DNA from 4 places in the Chryseobacterium sp. G0201 genome. Region 3 is predicted to be linked to each of the others. Evidence: riboswitches for the same ligand, from Rfam matches in the RefSeq annotation. Region 3 holds a riboswitch; each other region holds the start of a gene.
The links. Region 3 has a riboswitch for cobalamin ahead of EG348_RS01270 (TonB-dependent receptor plug domain-containing protein). Riboswitches for the same ligand answer to the same signal wherever they lie in the genome.
Positions count from the first base shown of each region.

Region 1 (3,349 bases), 1.6 Mb from region 3:
TTTAAAGAAATTATTATTGTCGTAGAATTTCTGATAGGTGAAGCCAAGATCGTACTGCTCTGTAAATTCGGGTCTTAAAGAAGAACTTCCAATTAAAGTGTAATACAGATCATTGAAAGTTGGCATCCTGAAAATACGTTTATAGAAACCTCGTACCGTAAAATCTTTAGAATCAAAAGGCTGATAGCTTAAAAATGCAGCCGGTGTCCATTCTGTCTTGTCAGGAGATTTGGTATTAAGCTCTACTTCTTCATGGATAAAAGTTCCCAAAACACTTCCTAAAAATTTGAATCTGTTCCATTGATAAGTCGTCGCAAAAGCCACAAGCGAAGTATAACGGGTAGGATAAGAAAATAGTTTCATATCAGCATCCAGCGTATTATACTGAAAGTCTACACTTGCACTCACATCCCAATTTGGAGTAATGGAATACAGATTTGACGAAGAAAGATATAACTCCCTCTGGATATATTGATTCTGAATCTTAATCGAAGAAACCGTATCTACATATTGAGTATAATCGTAGGCAAATTTAGCTTTTAACTGTGTTTCAAATTTGGGAAAGATCTTTTTTCTGAAATTAGCCTGAACAAAATAATTTTCATCAACCATTCTTTGCCCTCTAGCATCAAAACGGTTGTTGACAATAGCTCCGGGAATCCCTCGGTTTGATAAATAGCCGTAACCTCTTACATTCCAGCTTCCGTTATTTACAATTCCATTAATGCTTGTTTCAAAACGTTTTGCTCTGATATCAGAATCAAATCTTTTAAAAATCGTGTCATAAGCAATGGCTCCGTCAGGATATTTTCTCGAGTATCTGTATTTATAAACACCATCACTCTGTATAAATTCTGAACTAAAACTTGCAGAAACCTTATCCGAAATTTTCTGCTCTAAACGAAATGAAGGATTAAAAAGCTCTATAGAACTATTTTTTAGTCTAATAACTAAATTTGTTTTTTGATTTCCTTTAAAACTTGGCGTTTTCGGCTGAAGATAAATAGATCCTGATGACCCGAAATCTTTCGCAGGTTGAAAAATTTCGCTTTTTTGTCCGTTATACAGTGAAATTTCTTCAATATCATCTAAAGAAAATCGTCCCAGATCTACTAAGCCATTTTGTGCATTTCCCAATTGAATTCCATCATAAAAAACTCCGACATGCTGACTTCCCAAACTTCGGATATTGATGGTTTTCATTCCTCCAATTCCACCGTAATCTTTAATCTGAACTCCGGAAAAATAACGCAATGCATCAGCAACCGACTGGCTGTTTAGTCTTTCCAATTGTTCTCCCGAAAGCGTTTGCGCTGGAAGAATTTCTTTAAAATTCTTTTTGTAAATATTGACAGCCTTGATCGATTTCTCTTTTATACTGTCTTTCTTGGTTTGAGAAAAGTATAATTGAGCCGTTAGCACAAAAATTGTGATAATAACTTTATAAAATCCGGAAGTAAATTTTGATACCATTAGCTCTTTGAAAATAATAACGCTAATGGATATAAGAATGCAGCAATGAAAAGCACAGCAATATAACTGCACAGAATCATTGTTGTCCTAAGCTTTATTCCACGAAAGCGTCAAACGTTAAATCTTCTGGCAGGTCTTCTGACTTACTCCATTTTTGAAATCCTTCCCATTATAAAAAACAGTGGATATAATTTTCAAAAACTTTTTTGTGGAGCTTACAGCAGCGGGTCTGTTCCGGATTTACACCGAATTCCCTTTTAAGCGCTTTTTATGGCTCACCAGATTTCGGCAAAGATAGAAAATTATTGGCAGATACAATATTTTAATTAATTGCATGATATTCAATTAATTAAAACAATTTTTAATTTTAATAACGGAATTTTTTTAACGCAAAGTTTAATTTTCAGTTGTGAATATTTTTAAGGAGCAAAAAAGAAATCAATTAAAATTGATTTGATGAAGCTTATGGATTTTTTTAACGATAAACCCCGGTGACTTCGAGAACCTCAGTCACCGGGGTTTTATAAATTGAGTACACAGTTGGTGGCTGAGGCTCTCGAAGCCACCATTATTTATTTAAATCCCAAAATTGATAAAAACACTCAATCGGGATTTTGCTTCAATATCACCTCCTACCAAATTAGAATACGCAGGAAGCATGACTTCACTTCCAAGACTAAACTTTTTATAAGAGGCTTCAAAACCCAATTTTCCATACAAAGCACTTCCTGCGGTATTGGGTAAATCTTCACGAAACTGTTTATTTCGATCATAAACTTCTCCCTGCATTCCTGCTTTTCCTGAAAAAATTACTTTTTCATTGGCGATAAATTGATAGAATCCAGTAGCAGAATAATTCCATTGGTTTCCAAAATCATAATGCTTTTTGTTCTCTGTTTTAATGGTATAATCTGTGTTTAAAAGAACAGCAACTTTATTTTTCTGAAATTTGTAATTCAAAACCATCTGATAATCCCAGCTTCCTGTTCCTAACTGAAAACTTGGATTAACTCCTGTGATTCCTTTTTCATCAAATTTTCCCAGCGGAACTTTTACTCCAATTCCTCCATTTAATTGATGAATATTATCTTTTGAATTGATCAACTGATAAATTCCCATTAGATTTAAATCTCCAATTCCATTAATCTTTATATCACCCTGCATTGTTTTCTTTTCATGAAAATGAAATGGTAAACTCGCATACACACTTAGCTTTTTAGTTAAAGGAATTTTCCCCCAAAGTTGAATGGTATTGAAATATTGATCTTGCGATAAATCCTTTACAAATAGATTCTCTTTCGCTTTATAATGTTGTGCAAAATATTTAATCCCTATAAATTGTGGATTTAATAAAGACTCAAAACCAGAAGAACCGTTTCCTGCAGCGCATCCGCAGGCATCGCAATCATCAAAAACCATTTCATTAAAATCAGTAGGAATATAAAGACTATCACCGATTGTTTTAGCCTGAAATAAATTACATAAAATCAAGCTTATTATTAAAATTATTCTTTTCATGTTTACTCAGCAAATTTTGGATTTGAAATGAAGTTTTTATCAGACAGTGTTTTCAAAAAGGCGATAATAAAAATCTTTTCCTGATCGTTCATCGCAATTCCGACATGTCCGTTTTGTTTTAATTGAGGATCAAGATTAGGATTATCTTCCACATTATCTGAATAGAAATTAAGTACTGCATTTAGTGTGTAAAATCTTCCGTCATGCATGTACGGGGCAGTATATTCAATATTTCGCAAACTTGGAACACGGAATTTCATCCAATCATTTTGATCAAGCGTCACTCGATATCGTCCGGCATCTTTGAATTGCGTATTGTAATACATTCCTGTATTTCTGAAACTTTCATCTGTAAATA
Region 1 covers NZ_CP033917.1:1,929,568-1,932,916, reverse strand. The annotation lists gene EG348_RS08670 (TonB-dependent receptor plug domain-containing protein) at 1-1,473, opposite strand, end outside; cobalamin riboswitch at 1,584-1,771, opposite strand; gene EG348_RS08665 (transporter) at 2,050-2,991, opposite strand; gene EG348_RS08660 (cytochrome-c peroxidase) at 2,994-3,349, opposite strand, start outside.
Region 1: another riboswitch for cobalamin. It lies ahead of EG348_RS08670 (TonB-dependent receptor plug domain-containing protein); the one in region 3 lies ahead of EG348_RS01270 (TonB-dependent receptor plug domain-containing protein).

Region 2 (3,349 bases), 110 kb from region 3:
TGTTTCCCTTAATTTCTGTCGGATAATTAAATTTTGGATTCATCTTAAATATTTCTACTAAAAATACAATTAATCTCTCAGATAAATAAGCTTTACGATCAAAACCCTTATTTTTGCAATAGTATTTGGTTGACAATTCAACTAAAAATTTTAAATACATGTATGATGAATTCTAGATTTTTATTACCGTTTACACTTTTTGCTGTTGCTGCTTTTGGGCAAAATCATTTTGAATTAAAAGATGCATCCAAAAATTATGACGTTAAAATTAATGTTGAAAACTGCGATAAAGATGAATGCAGAGGAAAAGCTGTCATTGATCTGATAGATAAAAAAACTTCCAAAAAATTTCAGACTTTCACTTCTGAGGATCTGAATTTTTACTTAAAAGAAGATCAGAAACCGACAGCCAATATTATTCAGTTATATGATGAACAAAGTCCATTGATTTTTGATGATTTTAATTTTGACGGAACTGAAGATTTAGCGATAAGAAATGGAAATGAAAGTAGTTATGGAGGTCCGTCATATGAGGTTTACGTTTTTAATTCCACTAAAAAACAGTTTGTAATAAGTGAAGAACTGACAAATCTGGCATATGAAAATCTGGGAATGTTTCAGACAGATTCTGAACGCAAACGTTTAATTACTTATGCAAAATCTGGTTGTTGCTGGCATCTTACGACAGAATATACTGTTGTTCCAAAAAAAGGTTTGCTAAAAGTGTATGAATTGGAAGAGGATGCAACAGGCGGTGACGAAAGGGTAAAGGTGACAAAAAGAGAACTCGAAGATGATAAATGGACAGCCAATATTAAAGACTATCCAATAAGTGAATATTATAAAGATTAAAAATGAAGATACAGAAGGAGATTGATTTTATTTTAGCCGTTGATGCTTTAAAAAATGTACAGAGAAGAAATTATAACGCCGATGATTCGAGAAGAGAAAATACGGCTGAGCATTCATGGCAGATTATTATTTTAGCTCAAATCCTTTTTCCATATGCGAAAAACAGAGCGGATATTGATTTGTTAAGAGTAATCAGAATGCTTTCTATACATGATTTGGTGGAAATTGAAGCAGGAGATACTTTCTTATTTGACGAAGCAGCAATGGTTGGGAAATTTGAAAGAGAAAAACAGTCCGCTCAAAATATTTTCGGAATTTTGGATGAACCATTACGCACTGAATTCTTTAATCTTTGGCTTGAATTTGAAGAAGAACAAACTCCTGATGCTATTTTTGCCTGTGCGATTGACAGAATTATGCCTTTCATCTTAAATTCGCACACATCAGGAAAAAGCTGGACAGAAGCCGGAGTAACCGAAAATCAAGTAAGAAATATGCTTGAAAATGCCATCAGCAGAGCTTCTGATGAAATGGGAGAGGCTTTCCAGTTTTTGATGATCAAGAATTTGGAAACTGAGAAGGTTGTGAGATAATTTTTTCTTTTTATAATGTAAATGAAGTTTATAGTATTACCTTGTTAAGCGAAGCGGCTTTGTTTACCATAATATGAATACAAACCATAAGGAAACTTTGTTTATCCTTGTGATAAAATAAAAAGTAAAAATAGGTTTCGGCGGCCAAAGGCCGCCGAAACCCTAAATATTTATAATATCTGAATTGGCTTTTTAAATTCATCAATCGCCACAAAAGTAAAATCACCCACAATCGCTCTTTCTCTTTCGTAAGAATACATTTGCTCCGTGTAGATCTCTACATTCACTTTCATACTTGTTTTTCCAACATGGGAAACTTTTCCAATTAGTTCCACAATAGTTCCTGCAGGAATTGGTCTTTTAAAATCGATCTTGTCACTGCTTACCGTTACCACTCTTTTTCTGGCAAATCGGGTAGCGGTGATAAATGCCACTTCATCCATCAATTGCATCGCTGTACCACCAAAAAGGGTGTCGTAATGATTGGTTGTGTTAGGAAAAACCGCTTTAAAGATGCTGGTTTCGGATGCTTGAATTCTTTCTTCTGTAGTCATATTTCATTATTAATTAAAGCGAAAAGAAAGAATATTGAAACAAACAGAAAATAACAGGAACACAGAAATTCCTGAAAAACCATTGATCAATAAACTTCAGATCGCGAAAGTTTTTGTCTTAAAGAAATAGGCAGGTCTCCTGACTCGTAACATCTTTATCTCCTTCCCATGCCTCGCACAGTGGATTCTTGATAAAGACTTTCGTTACTTACAGTTGCGCGACAGTTCGTGATTTTCACACGATTCCCTTTTAATCTGCAGTTAAGCAGAACCAGTTTCTAAAAAGCTAAATGTATCGGCTAGAAGCCAACAGCAAAATAACTTTTCGGTGCAAAAATAAGGATTATATGAAAGATAAACGAATTATTCCGGATTATTATAGATGATCTGGCTGATAACTTTTCCTTCTTTGATCGTCCAAAGCGTGGTATAACGGTTTTCGCCTGAACCATTGATCATATAAAGAAAAATGTGATCATTATCGATAGAAGTTACCCCAACATTATTGAAATCCATTGTCGGTTGAAATAAATTTTTAACAGCTTCTCTCACAAAAACAGAACCTCTTCCGGGCTGCTGTACTCTGATAGATTTAATTTCTGTCATACCTTCGGGAAGCTCGTTGCCTATTCCCCAAGGTTTTACTTTATCTATGGTCAGAATTTTTCCGTTAGCATCTTTTTCCTTTTTACGGTAACTCGCGTTGGATGGGTAAACGTCAATAATAACTTTACTTCTTTGGTTAGCCGGAATTTTCGGATCGGTGTTATCTGTGAAAATAAGAGATTTTCCGTTTTTAGATTTGGAAGGCGTGTAAGGTGGTAACTGATCGATATAAGCAATACGGTCTTTGTTCACCATACCTTCTTTGTTCAGAGAGTCATATCTTACGAAAGGTTTTTCGGTGTCGTCTTTATCAGGATATTTTATCCAGATCCATTCTGTTTCTCCGGGAGCAGGTTTTACATAGACAAAAACATCTCCCCGGCGCATACGGATTTTATCCACAATTTTTCGGTAATTATCCTTAGCAACACGTACCATGGCGTAGCCTTCTTCAGCTTTTACAACTCCAAAAGGAACTTTATTTTGTCCTTTCATTAAGCTTAAAGAAAAAACACTGAAAATTGATAAATAAAATACTTTTTTTGCGGAAATCATCATGAAAAATTTTTGACTCTTCAAATATATAAATTAAATGCTTTTCGGGAGGTATTTAAACAATTGCAATTCTTTATTTATAAAGGAAAATTATTTAGAAGAATTTAATTTTAAGGTTGTTTTAAAAATACCACCTCCTTCAAGGTTTTCATTTTTGTCATTACAATTATAACTTACTACACAATTTTT
Region 2 covers NZ_CP033917.1:185,454-188,802, reverse strand. The annotation lists gene EG348_RS00785 (cytochrome P450) at 1-43, opposite strand, end outside; gene EG348_RS00780 (XAC2610-related protein) at 163-852, shown strand; gene EG348_RS00775 (HD domain-containing protein) at 855-1,445, shown strand; gene EG348_RS00770 (acyl-CoA thioesterase) at 1,616-1,999, opposite strand; cobalamin riboswitch at 2,111-2,290, opposite strand; gene EG348_RS00765 (hypothetical protein) at 2,363-3,163, opposite strand; gene EG348_RS00760 (hypothetical protein) at 3,251-3,349, opposite strand, start outside.
Region 2: another riboswitch for cobalamin. It lies ahead of EG348_RS00770 (acyl-CoA thioesterase); the one in region 3 lies ahead of EG348_RS01270 (TonB-dependent receptor plug domain-containing protein).

Region 3 (3,349 bases):
CTTATTCCTACAGTAAATAAAAATATCAAAAGCGTATAAACAGCCGGAAACATATGAAAAGCATCAGAGAATCTTCCTTCAAAAACCATAACAATAGCTCTTTGAGCACCGCAGCCAAAACATTCTATTCCTAAGAACTTTTTACTTGGGCACGGCAACATGAAATCCTCTATTTTCATCTTTTTAAAAATTAATTGTATAAAATTAAGAAGAAATTTTAGCTCTTAAATATTGATGAGGAAAGAAACATTCTTCATTCATTTCAAATGAACCCTGAACAGCAATGTATGGATTTCTTAAGATCTCTCTGGCAATAAAAATTAAATCTGCATCGCCTTTTTGAAGAATTTCTTCCGCATGTGATACTTTTTTAATTAAGCCAACGGCACCGGTTTTTACTTCCGCCTCGTTTTTGACCTGAGAAGAAAGAGGAACTTGGTATCCGTCAAAAAGAGGAATCTTTACTCCATGAATATTTCCGCCGCTTGAAACGTCTACCAAATCGACTGAATGATTTTTTAATACTTTCGCTAATTCTACACTGCTTTCAATATCCCAGCCATTTTCAGCGTATTCTGTACCTGAAATCCTTACAAACAGCGCTACATTTTCGTTTAATTCTTCATTTACGGCATCTACAATTTCCAATAAAAACCTAATTCTGTTCTCAAAGCTTCCGCCATATTCATCGGTTCTGATGTTGGAAAGCGGAGATAAAAACTGATGAACCAAATATCCATGTGCTCCGTGAATTTCAATCACATCAAAACCTGCTTTTACAGCTCTTCTTACAGCCTCTTTAAAGTTTTGAACCTGTTCTTTAATCTCTTCTACTGTTAAAACATGCGGAATTCTTTCTGTGGGATGATAAGGAATCGGGCTTGGCGCAACAGTTTCCCAACCTTCTTCAACAGGGATTTGCAGATTGTTCCAAGTTGAACCTTTTCTTCCTGCATGAGCAATTTGTATTCCTATTTTGCTGTCTGAATTTTTATGTACAAACTCAACAATTTTCTGTAGTTTCTCGGCCTGTTCGTCATTCCAGATACCCATGCAATGGTTGGTGATCCTTCCGCGGGGTTCAACTCCGGTTGCTTCTACCATAATTAATCCTGTTCCGCCCTGCGACCTGCTTCCGTAATGTACATAATGAAAATCATTAGCCATCCCGTTTTCACAAGAATACATACACATTGGAGACATTACCCAACGGTTCTTTAACTCAACATTTCTGAATTTTATAGGAGTGTATAACATGTTTGATGTTTTGAATTTTAATTAAAAATTTTGAAGGATAAAATAATATTGTCCACCTGATGAAAAAGAGCTAATTTTATCCCCCTTTTTTAGGTCCACAATATATGAAAAAAGACATACAGATAGGTTACGAATATTTTAAAAATAACAGTGAACTTAGCGATATAGAAAATACGTTGTTCGCAAGAGCAAAACAAGCCAGAGAAAATGCTTACGCCCCTTATTCCAACTTTTTGGTAGGCTGTTCGGTTTTATTGGAAAATGGAGAAATATTCTCCGGAAATAATCAGGAAAATGCAGCTTTTCCGTCCGGTCTTTGTGCCGAAAGAACGACTTTATTCTGGGTAGCAGCCAATTTTCCGAATGAAAAGATCAAAAAGATCTTTATTGTTGGCGGACCGAGAGAATTTCACGAGAAAAATCCGCCAATTCCGCCTTGTGGAGCTTGCAGACAAAGCTTAATTGAATATGAAACCAAGCAGAATGAAAATATTGATCTTTATTTTTCGAGCATGAATGATGTGGTCGTGAAAGTGAATTCTATTAAAGATTTGTTGCCGTTTTATTTTGATGCTACGTTTTTGTAGAACTATTTTTGTTTTAAACACAAAGATCACAAAGGTTTTCTTTAAAATTATTGAGAATATTTTCGTTGGCAAAGGCGTTTCATTCAGTAAAGTTTATTGTCATTGCGAGGAGCAAAGCGACGAAGCAATCTTTTTTATCACTAATTTTTTTATGAGATTGCTTCACATTCGGTTCGCAATGACGGGAACAATTGAAAAGGCGATAAATACCCTAGCCCCGATTGCAGTGAAAATCCTTTTTTGAAAAAAAAGATTGTAACGGAAAGCGGGAAATAGCTCCTGAAAAATAGGTAATGAGTAATTGGTAATAGGCAATTTTGAATAATAGCTATCGTGAGATTTTTTGATTTAAGGCTTTCTCGATTTTGCATTTCAATTTAATAAATTTACCTTTGCAAAAATTTTGGTTTCCAATGTATTGGAATGAAAAGGGAATTGGGTGAGAACCCCAAACTGTCCCCGCAACTGTAAATCGCAACCAAAATTTCTACGAAAAACCACTGTGCAAACGGGAAGGTGTAGAAAGCGAAAGTCAGGAGACCTGCCAAAATTATAATAAAAAAATAGATTGCTTTCGGAGGAAAAGTAAAATAGTAATGGATATAAAAAGATCTTTAGTACTGCTTTTTTCGTCTTATGGTTGTTTTCTTTTCGCACAGGAGAAAACCATAGATACCGTTTATGTTTTTGATAACCAAATGAGTAAGGTTAAACTTTTTCATAACGTTACCACCATTACTCCTCAGGATGCTGAGAAAAACTCAACCAATCTTTCTGAACTTTTACGTTTTCAATCTGCCGTTTATATTAAAGAAAATGGTCGTGGAGCAGTTTCTTCGCCATCTTTCAGAGGGACAACAGCATCGCAAACCGCTTTTGTATGGAACGGAATTAATATTAACTCTAACTTTTTGGGTCAGGGTGACGTTAATAATATTCCTTTTGGGGGATTTGATCAGCTTATTGTAAAATCTGGCGGAGGAAGTGTAAGTTATGGCAGCGGCGCGATCGGTGGAAGCATTCATTTAAATAATAATCTGGATTTTAACAGAGGCGCTCATGCTTCGTTATTTTCTGAAGCGGCATCTTTCGGCACCTACAATAATTTGCTTAAGGCTTCTTACAGCAACGAGAAATTCAGTTTCAAGGCCTCCGGTCATTATTCGATAAGTGAAAATGATTACGAAGTTGAAGAGTCACGTGATTATATCAACAGAAACGGAAAATACAACAATACCAATTTAAATTTTTCGGCAGCTTATAAAATAGCACCTCATCATCAGATCTCATGGATCTCTGAATTTTTTAATGGAAATCAGCATTATCCTGTTTTCTTTGAAAGTCAGACTCCTACAAAATATGGAACTCAAAATGTAAGAAGTTTAATCTCGTGGGATTGGAATAAAACTAAGTTCAGCAATTCATTTAAAGCAGCTTATACGGAAGAAAATTTCCAATATTTTGGGAATATCGACGGACCAAAAACAAGTGGTGGAACAGGAAAA
Region 3 covers NZ_CP033917.1:296,355-299,703, forward strand. The annotation lists gene EG348_RS01255 (DUF2752 domain-containing protein) at 1-179, opposite strand, end outside; gene namA (NADPH dehydrogenase NamA) at 205-1,257, opposite strand; gene EG348_RS01265 (cytidine deaminase) at 1,362-1,844, shown strand; cobalamin riboswitch at 2,232-2,408, shown strand; gene EG348_RS01270 (TonB-dependent receptor plug domain-containing protein) at 2,441-3,349, shown strand, end outside.

Region 4 (3,349 bases), 690 kb from region 3:
ATTTTGAACAGGAAAAATTCGGAGCTAAGGAACTGCTGATCGAAGAAGGCAAGATCGCCCGAAAATTTTACTACGTTGAAAAGGGAGTTACGAGAGGCTGGCTCAATAATGACGGGAAGGAAATCACCTTTCAGTTTATGTTTGAAGGCGCTTTTATTTCGTCCTGGGAAAGTCTTTTTTATAGTTCGCCAAGTCTTTATAACATTGAAACAATAGAACCTGTCCTAGTTTACAGTGCTTCTCTTGAAGAGTTCAGACAAAAAATGGAAAACAATCCTTACATCAAAGATTTCTATTACAATAATTTGCAGCAAAGACTTTTAAAATATCAAAAACTATTTATTTCAAGAATAAAAGATACCCCTGAAGAGCGATACAATCAATTATTTGAGGAATCACCTGAGATTATCCGCAGAATTCCGCAGCATTATATTGCTTCTTATTTGGGGATTACCTCTGTGTCTTTGAGTAGGATCAGGAGTAGAAGATGATTAAATTTTAAAGTTTCTAAATATTCACCCCATAAATATTCTTCACTTCCGCCATCACAAAAGTACTATGCGTACTTCCGATGGAATCTACAGAGCCCAACTTATTGAACACAAAATCCTGATAATGTTTCATATCCCTTACCTGAACCTTTAGTAAAAAATCGAAATCTCCAGAAATATTATAACATTCAGCCACTTCATCGATCTGTAAAATATCTTTGACAAATTCATTTCCTACAGAACGGTCATGAATTTTCAGTTTGACCTGACAAAAAACGGTAAAACCACGATTCAATTTTTCGGCTTCCAAAACGGCTGCGTAATGTTTAATATAACCGTCTTGTTCCAGCCTTTTCATTCGCTCAAAAACAGGTGATGGTGAAAGATTAACTTCTTTAGCCAACTCCTTTACAGTCAATTTTGCGTTTTTTTGGAGGATTCTTAACAGTTGAAGATCCTTTTCATCCAGTCTTTCCACAGAATAATATTCTTTTTAAGATTAATTTTTTCAAATTTACAGAATAAATACCCATTAAATATTATTTAAACAAAATATTATCCTTAATTTTTAAACCAAAACCAATCAATTTACTTAAATCAATATCTTTATCCCAGATTTTGTTCTTTAACATACTTCATCAAACGGAAAAGGTTTTACTTAACGTAGATTAATAGGGAATCGTGTGAAAATCACGAGCTGTCGCGCAACTGTAAGTAACACAAAAAGATTTTTGTCCCAGTAAATCCACTGTGAAAACGGGAAGGATGACAAAAATTGTTACAAGTCAGGAGACCTGCCTGTTCCGAATTGACAATGCTTTCGCGGTTTGAAGCTTTTTGGTCATACAGATGATACTTTTGAACGTATTTTGGTTTAAAATTTAAATTGATTTTTAAACTAATTCTCTTTATTAAAAGAAAAATTACGTCCTCATTGTATCTACTCTATTTCTAAAAACGCTCTCTCTTCGACGGCATTCTGAAGCATTCAAAAAGAACTTTACAATTACTATTTAATTAAAAAGTTTAAAAGAAAATGCAAACACACATCCTTGGCTATCCGCGTATTGGTAGCAACAGAGAACTAAAAAAAGCTTGTGAAAACTATTGGTCCGGAAAAATAGTTTTAGACGAACTATTGGAAGTTGGCAAAACCATTTCCCAAAGCAACTGGAAACTGCAACAGGAAGCAGGAATCGATCTTATTCCTTGCAACGATTTTTCGTATTACGATCAGGTTTTAGATATGACGTTGACAGTTGGAGCAATTCCCGAACGTTATCAGGAAATTGCTTTCAAAAAGTCTGAACTTGACCTTTATTTTGCGATGGCAAGAGGTTTCCAGAAAGACGGTTTGGACATCACCGCGATGGAAATGACGAAATGGTTTGATACCAATTATCACTACATCGTCCCAGAATTTAATAAAAATCAGGAGTTTACATTATTCTCCAATAAAATCATCCAGGAATTCATCAGCGCAAAGCAGGCAGGAATCAACGCCAAGCCTGTCATCATCGGTTTGTTGACGTATTTGTTGTTGGGAAAGGAAAAAGAAGAAGGTTTTGACAAGTTAGATTTAGCCCAAAACCTAGTTCAAGTTTATATTCAAATCTTAAAAGAATTAGAAAATCATGGTGCAGAATATATTCAGTTTGATGAGCCGTTTTTAGCATTAGATTTAAATGAAAAAGCAAAAGAAACGTATCAATTGATCTACGCTGAAATCAGAAAACAGTTTCCAAATCTAAAATTCATTGTTGCCACCTATTTTGATGGATTAAAAGACAATCTCTCATTGGTGACTTCCCTTCCAATCGATGTTTTACATATTGATCTTATTCGTTCACCTGAACAATTGGATGAAGTTTTACAAACCATTCCAAACACTTTAAGTCTTTCTTTGGGAATCGTAGACGGAAGAAATATCTGGAAAAATGATTTCAGCCAATCACTACATTTCATTAAAAAAGCTGTTGAGAAAATTGGTTCTGAAAGAGTTTTTATTGCTCCTTCTTGTTCATTGCTCCACTCTCCTTTCGATCTTGATTCAGAGAAAAATGAAGATATTTTATCTCCCGAAATCAAACAATGGATGGCTTTCGCAAAACAAAAAGTACATGAAATTGTTACGTTAAAAAAACTGGCTTCAGAAAATCCGGTTTACAATACTTTACAGGAATTAGCTGAAAATAAAAAGGCAATTGAAAACCGTAAAATATCAACCTTAATTCACAATCAGGACGTGAAAAACCGTGTTGATGTGACGACTGAAGAAGATGCGCAGAGAAATTCTCCGTTCAATGTAAGAAAAGAAACACAGCAAAATGTGTTGCAACTTCCTTTATTTCCTACAACAACGATCGGTTCGTTTCCGCAGACAAAAGACGTGAGAACCTGGCGTGCAAAATTCAAAAAAGGAGAATTAAATGCCGAACAATACGACAATTTACTGAAACAGGAAACCGAAAGAACCATCCGTTGGCAGGAAGAAATCGGGATCGATGTATTGGTTCACGGAGAATTTGAGCGAAACGATATGGTGGAATATTTCGGGGAACAATTGGCAGGATTTGCGTTTACTCAAAACGGTTGGGTTCAAAGTTACGGAAGCCGTTGCGTGAAACCACCTGTGATTTTTGGAGATGTTCACAGACCGAATCCAATGACGGTTTATTGGTCGGAATATGCGCAATCTTTAACAAAAAAATGGGTAAAAGGAATGTTGACGGGACCTGTAACGATTCTTCAATGGTCTTTTGTGCGTGACGACCAGCCTCGTTCGTTGACTTGCAAACAGATTGCATTAGCGATTCGTGATGAGGTGAATGATTTGGAAAAAGCGGGAATCAGAATCA
Region 4 covers NZ_CP033917.1:4,416,959-4,420,307, forward strand. The annotation lists gene EG348_RS19840 (Crp/Fnr family transcriptional regulator) at 1-491, shown strand, start outside; gene EG348_RS19845 (Lrp/AsnC family transcriptional regulator) at 508-969, opposite strand; cobalamin riboswitch at 1,124-1,308, shown strand; gene metE (5-methyltetrahydropteroyltriglutamate--homocysteine S-methyltransferase) at 1,528-3,349, shown strand, end outside.
Region 4: another riboswitch for cobalamin. It lies ahead of metE (5-methyltetrahydropteroyltriglutamate--homocysteine S-methyltransferase); the one in region 3 lies ahead of EG348_RS01270 (TonB-dependent receptor plug domain-containing protein).